Regions from separate parts of the Chitinophaga sp. 9-1-y genome, predicted to be linked through region 1. Evidence: riboswitches for the same ligand, from Rfam matches in the RefSeq annotation. Region 1 holds a riboswitch; the other holds the start of a gene.
The links. A riboswitch is a leader RNA that binds a small molecule or an ion and turns the genes downstream of it on or off. The one in region 1 is predicted to bind thiamine pyrophosphate.

Region 2: another riboswitch for thiamine pyrophosphate. It lies ahead of thiS (sulfur carrier protein ThiS); the one in region 1 lies ahead of AC5ZC7_RS03775 (TonB-dependent receptor domain-containing protein).

Annotation. Positions count from the first base shown of each region.
Region 1 covers NZ_CM197955.1:948,263-951,396, reverse strand. Annotated here, with positions in the region: gene era (GTPase Era) at 1-583, opposite strand, end outside; tRNA gene AC5ZC7_RS03785 (tRNA-Met) at 687-758, opposite strand; gene AC5ZC7_RS03780 (single-stranded DNA-binding protein) at 870-1,277, opposite strand; TPP riboswitch at 1,445-1,538, shown strand; gene AC5ZC7_RS03775 (TonB-dependent receptor domain-containing protein) at 1,551-3,134, shown strand, end outside.
Region 2 covers NZ_CM197955.1:7,548,687-7,551,820, reverse strand. Annotated here, with positions in the region: gene AC5ZC7_RS30130 (sterol desaturase family protein) at 1-615, shown strand, start outside; gene AC5ZC7_RS30125 (hypothetical protein) at 659-913, shown strand; gene AC5ZC7_RS30120 (lipocalin family protein) at 915-1,391, opposite strand; TPP riboswitch at 1,520-1,626, shown strand; gene thiS (sulfur carrier protein ThiS) at 1,680-1,883, shown strand; gene thiC (phosphomethylpyrimidine synthase ThiC) at 1,968-3,134, shown strand, end outside.

The DNA of each region.
Region 1 (3,134 bases):
TTTTTTCGCGGATCATTTCTGCCACAAAAAAGCGTGTAGACTTATCCGTTAGTGTGTCATCAGGATAGAATGGATTTGCTTCCGGTAAGAGTGCTACTATTTCAGTGAGTAGTTCTTTGATACCTTTTTTCTGCATAGCAGACACGGGTACTACGGCTGCTGCTTTGCCCCAGGCTTTTGCCCTTTCTATTAAAACGGCCATCTCCTCTTTGAGGATGTTATCCATTTTATTGATGATGAGGATAACGGGGACTTTTAATTTCAGTGAGTCAAATAACTCCAGGTTTTCTTCCAGAGAGTCTTTGGCGTCCATGATCAGCAGGGCAACATCGGCATCTTCGAGGGCAGATTTTACCGCACCCATCATTTTCTCATGCAGCTTATACTTGGGATCAATAATACCAGGCGTATCAGAAAATACAATCTGGTACCCCGGGTCTGTTAATACCCCTGTAATACGGTGCCGCGTAGTTTGCACTTTAGGAGATATAATAGCCAGCTTTTCGCCGATAATGGCGTTCAGCAATGTACTTTTCCCCGCATTGGGCTTACCGAAAATATTTACAAAACCTGCTTTGTGCATGATGACAATTAAACGCTGCTTTCACAACTCAAACTTATAGAAATAAAAAAAGCCGAATTTCTTCGGCTCTTAAATCTTTGGACGCTCTTTAGCGCTTTTTTTGTAGCGAGGAGCGGATTCGAACCACTGACCTTCGGGTTATGAGCCCGACGAGCTACCTCTGCTCTACCTCGCAATGAGGGTGCAAAGATAGGATTATTTTACTTCTCACCAAATATTTTTTAGAAAAAACATAAAAAGCCAACCCTAACAGGTTGGCTTTCATATCGGAATGCTTCATACACTTTTAGAATGGAAGATCGTCAGCGGGCTGTTCCTGTACCGGTTCGGCCTCCGGAACCGGGGTTTCTGTTAACGTTGCAGTCCGTTTTTCCTCTTCCCTACGGCTGAGTAACTGCAACGAAAAAACCCTCAGTCTTAATGCGCCAGATAATACACCTGTACTGTTGCTTACATAAGCCTCCACTTTTGGAGCACCTTCTACATAAACCATGGTACCCTGTGTTAAATAAGGCGCTACGTTGGATTTGTCCCACAAGGAGCAATCTACCCACGTGGTTCTTTCTTCCAGTACGCCCTGTGCATTCTTAAAACGCTCATTTACGGCTACCGGGAAATTAAAAACAACTGCCCCGTTGACTTCTTTTTTCAATACATCGCGGCCCAAATGCCCGATTAACTGAAGCTTGATCATCAGAAATAAAGATTTAAATGGTTAAAAATTTATAAAAGATGATTGAGAGAAGTAGCTATGGAAATTACGCAATTTTCTTTCTTCCAAAAAATAATTCCCGGTTTTTATTACAATCCATTATACCTTTGTTCCTGCAAATGTTCCCGCAAAGAATCCGGAACAGGCGCATGAACCACATGGGGTGCCTTACTTTCAGGCTGAGATCACACCCAATGAACCTGGACCAGGTAATGCTGGTTAGGAATGAGCTAACAGAAAACAGACATATTTTACATGAAACAGCTAATGTTATTAGTGCTGCTATCTATAGCAGGCACTTTGCATGCACAATCCCTGGTTACCGGTACCGTTACCAGTAAAACCAGTGGCCAACCTTTGGAAGGCGTCACTATCGCCATCAATCAAACAGGCGCACTCACCGACAGTAAAGGCCATTACAGCATTCATCTTCCTAAAAAAGGAAGCTATACCTTAACCGCCAGCTTCATTGGCTTTAAATCTTTCAGCACCACCATCCTGAGTAATAACCATTCCCAACAGGCAGACATTTCCCTGGAAGTATCTCCCCTCTTTGTAAAGCCGGTAGAGATCAGCAGCTTGCGTGCAGGTAAAAATGCCCCTTTTGTAAACACCACCATCTCTGCAGCAGATATTAAGAAATCCAACCTGGGACAAGACTTGCCCCTTTTGCTGGATCAGCAGCCGGGTGTTGTTACCAACTCCGACGCCGGCACCGGCATCGGCTACACCGGCATGCGCGTACGTGGCTCCGATATTACCCGCATCAACGTTACCGTGAATGGTATCCCGGTAAATGATGCTGAATCACAGGGTACCTTTTTTGTGAACATGCCCGACTTTGCTTCTTCTGTCAGCAGTATTCAACTGCAACGCGGCGTGGGTACTTCCACCAATGGCGCGGCTGCTTTTGGTGCTACCCTCAACCTCAGCACCAACGAATTCAATGAAAAAGCATACGGCGAAATCAGCAACAGTTACGGCTCTTTCAATAGCTGGAAACATACGGTGAAAGCCGGCTCCGGACTCATCAACGATCACTTCACCATTGATGCACGCCTCTCCAAAATTTCTTCCGACGGATACATAGATCGCGCTACCTCCGACCTGCGCTCCTTCTATACCTCCGCCGCCTACATCTCTAAAAAAACCGCCATCCGCCTGAATGTTTTCTCCGGAAAAGAAAAAACATACCAGGCCTGGTACGGCGTACCAAAGGCTATGCTGGATACAGACCGGACCTACAACGCCGCCGGTACAGAAAAGCCAGGCACTCCCTACGATAACCAAACAGATAATTATCAGCAAGATCACTACCAGCTATTCCTCAACCAGGAAATTAACTCCCACCTGAATTTCAACGTAGCCTTCCACCTCACCCGCGGACGTGGCTACTACGAAAATTATAATGGGTTTCAACCGCTCGCCAATTTCGGTATTCCCGGCGCCACCATCAATGGTGCAAAGGTTGATACCGCCGATGTCATCAATCAATTATGGTTAGATAACTATTTTTATGGCAGCGTATTCTCCATTAACCGCACCGGCGAAAAATTCAACTGGAGCCTCGGTGGCGGTTGGAACAGGTACACCGGCGACCACTTCGGTAAAGTAATATGGGCCGCTGTTCCCTTCGAAAAAGATCACGAATACTACCGCTACCCGGCAGCCAAAAATGATTTCAATATCTACTGGAAAGGAGAATATAAAATCACTACCGCTTTAAGCCTCTTTGCCGACATGCAATACCGCAACATCCACTACAACATGGATGGCTTTGAAGCAGCACCTGATTATTTTGCACACGCCAATTATAATTTCTTCAATCCCAAAGCAGGT
Region 2 (3,134 bases), 1.5 Mb from region 1:
CGGTTTGGACTCCTGTATCTCACCCGTCTTCCATTATGGCTACATGCTTTACTCGCCATAATGTTGCTGGATTTCCTGGCTGCATGGCTCATTCATTGGGTACAACATAAAACCGGGTGGATGTGGCAATTTCATAAAATACATCATATAGATACACAAATAGACGCAACCACGGCACTCCGGCACCATCCAGTTGAAAGCCTGTTCCGGATTATTGCGCTCTTTGCGGCTATCCTTATCCTGGGTGTCCCATTCTGGATGATCATGCTGTATCAAAGTTTGTCGGTAGTATTCTCCCAATTCAGCCACGCCAATATCCACCTGCCGCAATGGCTGGATGATGCGCTTAGCTGGATCATTGTATCACCCGACATGCACAAGGTGCATCACAGCCACTACCAACCGCAAACAGACGCCAATTATGCTAATATATTCTCTATATGGGACCGGATATTCGGCACCTTCGTTAAAGTGCCAGACACGCTTTCCATTCACTATGGATTAGATGAGTACCAGGATCCCCGTTACCAGGAAATAGGATCCCTGTTAAAAGTGCCCTGGGAAGCTACCGGAGTGGTGGAAGAAAAAGTAAGTAGTCAACATCACAACCTATAAGCAAATTTTTATTCCTTCACCTGTTTTTAAAACTCGAATACATATGCAACAACACTCAACAGCTCTGACAAAAACAGCTTGTATTTCAGCACTCATTATTGGTGTATTATCGGCCGCATTTGCCTTTACCACCAAAACTCCTGGCTATGCCGTAACTGCCGGTTCAGTAGCCATCGTGATAGGTCTTATCTCTTTATTTATCGGAAGAAAAAATATTGATGATATGCAGCTCGCTGCTGCGGGTATATTCATGGCAGTTGTCGCTTGCCTGGTAGGCTTATGGCAGTTGTATAACTGATTTAATTTCGTTTATGGTACTTTTCCACATAGCCCTCAGCGGCTTTCACAGGAAACAGTAGCAGCGAAGTATCTGACAGTTCTTTAATGATAGTAGTATCCACAATGGTGGACGTGTCTTTTACACCTTCGGAATGATTCCATAATAACAAGGTGTCGTGCGTCAATTGCCATTTTTCGTATACAAGCGTATACATATTAATGGACCTGGCAGTTCCGTTCTTTCTTAGTTGAAAACCCTGCATTTCCCTATCCAGGCCTGCTACAGGCTGAATCCACATCCCTATGAGCTTAGCTGCATCCACATGCAGCGTATCCGCAACAGCAGCGATGCTGTCAGTAATGCCGGCATTACTGCTGTCTGCGATACTTACCAGGCTACTGTCGTCGAACAACTCTTCCTTACTATCTTCCTTATGCGTTCTCCCATTACATGCAACGGCCAGTATCAATAAACACACTAAACTGAATCTTACCATAACTTAAAATTACGAATTACAAATTACGAATTACGGATTTGTGAGAAGATAATAGCGAATGATCTCCTCGCAAATCCGCAATTCGCAATTCGTAATTCGTAATTCTAAAAAATTGCATTACTTTTATGCCTACACTTTAGGGGTGTTTATCCACCATGTAGGCGGATAAACTGAGATGATACCCTCAGTACCTGAAGCAGTTCGTACTGCCGTAGGGAAAAGTAACTGAACCTTTCTCATCTTTCCACATCCTTAAAGTTTATTGTTTCACCTTAATTCCAATTTATCATGGAAGTGCATGTAAACAATAAACTTTATGCGGTGCAGCCAGGAACAACCATTGCTGCACTCTTACAGTTTATTCAACTCTCTGCTCAAAAAGGCATCGCGGTAGCCGTTAATAACCAGGTAATACCCAAAATCCACTGGGAAAACCAATCGTTATCGGCCGCAGATAATATCACCATTATCCGGGCCACACAAGGCGGTTAACTCCGTTGACTTAAATTTCGTATATCCTTTTCCGTAGTGTTCAATTACGGAACGGACATTTCTATCTGCAAAAATCCAGACATCATGCAACAACAACCTGTGGCTATCAGCCGCACACCCTTTCCTGCATCAGAAAAAATCTATGTAGACGGCCATATCCATCCTATAAAAGTAGCCATGCGTCAAATAACGTTAACGGATACACGCATTGACGGCAGAAACGGCGCATCTACTCCCAATGAACCCGTAGTAGTATACGATACCAGCGGCGCATTCTCTGATCCCAATATACCCATTGACGTTAGCACCGGCATTCCCCGCGTCCGCGAAGAATGGATTCATGACAGGCAAGACGTAGAACAGCTACCACAATATACCAGCCCCTTTGTCAGAAGCCTCATGCAGGAAGGAGGAAAAATGCCACTGATGAGCCTTACTCACAAGCCACTTCGCGCTAAACCAGGGCAAAACGTTACACAACTTTACTATGCGCAACAGGGCATCATTACACCGGAAATGGAATACATCGCCATCCGCGAAAATCAATGCGCAGATAAACTATATGAAGAAAATAACGCATTGTGGCATCAACATAAAGGACAAAGCTTTGGCGCCAACACACCCATTAAATATATTACGCCTGAATTTGTACGCCAGGAAATTGCTGCCGGCAGAGCCATCATTCCTTCCAATATCAATCACCCGGAAAGCGAACCCATGATCATTGGACGCAACTTCCTGGTGAAAATTAACGCCAATATTGGTAACTCCGCCGTGAGCTCCAGCATTGAAGAAGAAGTGGAAAAGTCAGTATGGGCCTGCCGTTGGGGCGCCGATACCATCATGGACCTCAGCACCGGCAAAAATATCCACGAAACAAGAGAATGGATTATCCGGAACTCTCCCGTTCCCATCGGTACCGTTCCCATTTACCAGGCACTCGAAAAAGTGAACGGAAAAGCCGCCGACCTTACCTGGGAAATCTTCCGCGATACCCTTATTGAGCAGGCAGAACAAGGAGTAGATTATTTTACCATCCACGCCGGTGTTTTATTAAGATATATACCACTTACCGCCAAACGCGTTACCGGTATCGTTTCCCGCGGTGGCTCCATTATGGCGAAATGGTGCCTGGCACATCACAAAGAAAACTTCCTGTATACCCACTTCGAAGAAATCTGTGAAATCATGAAAGCCTATGATGTGGCGTTTTCTTTGGGAGATGGATTACGCCCCGGCAGCATCGCGGAT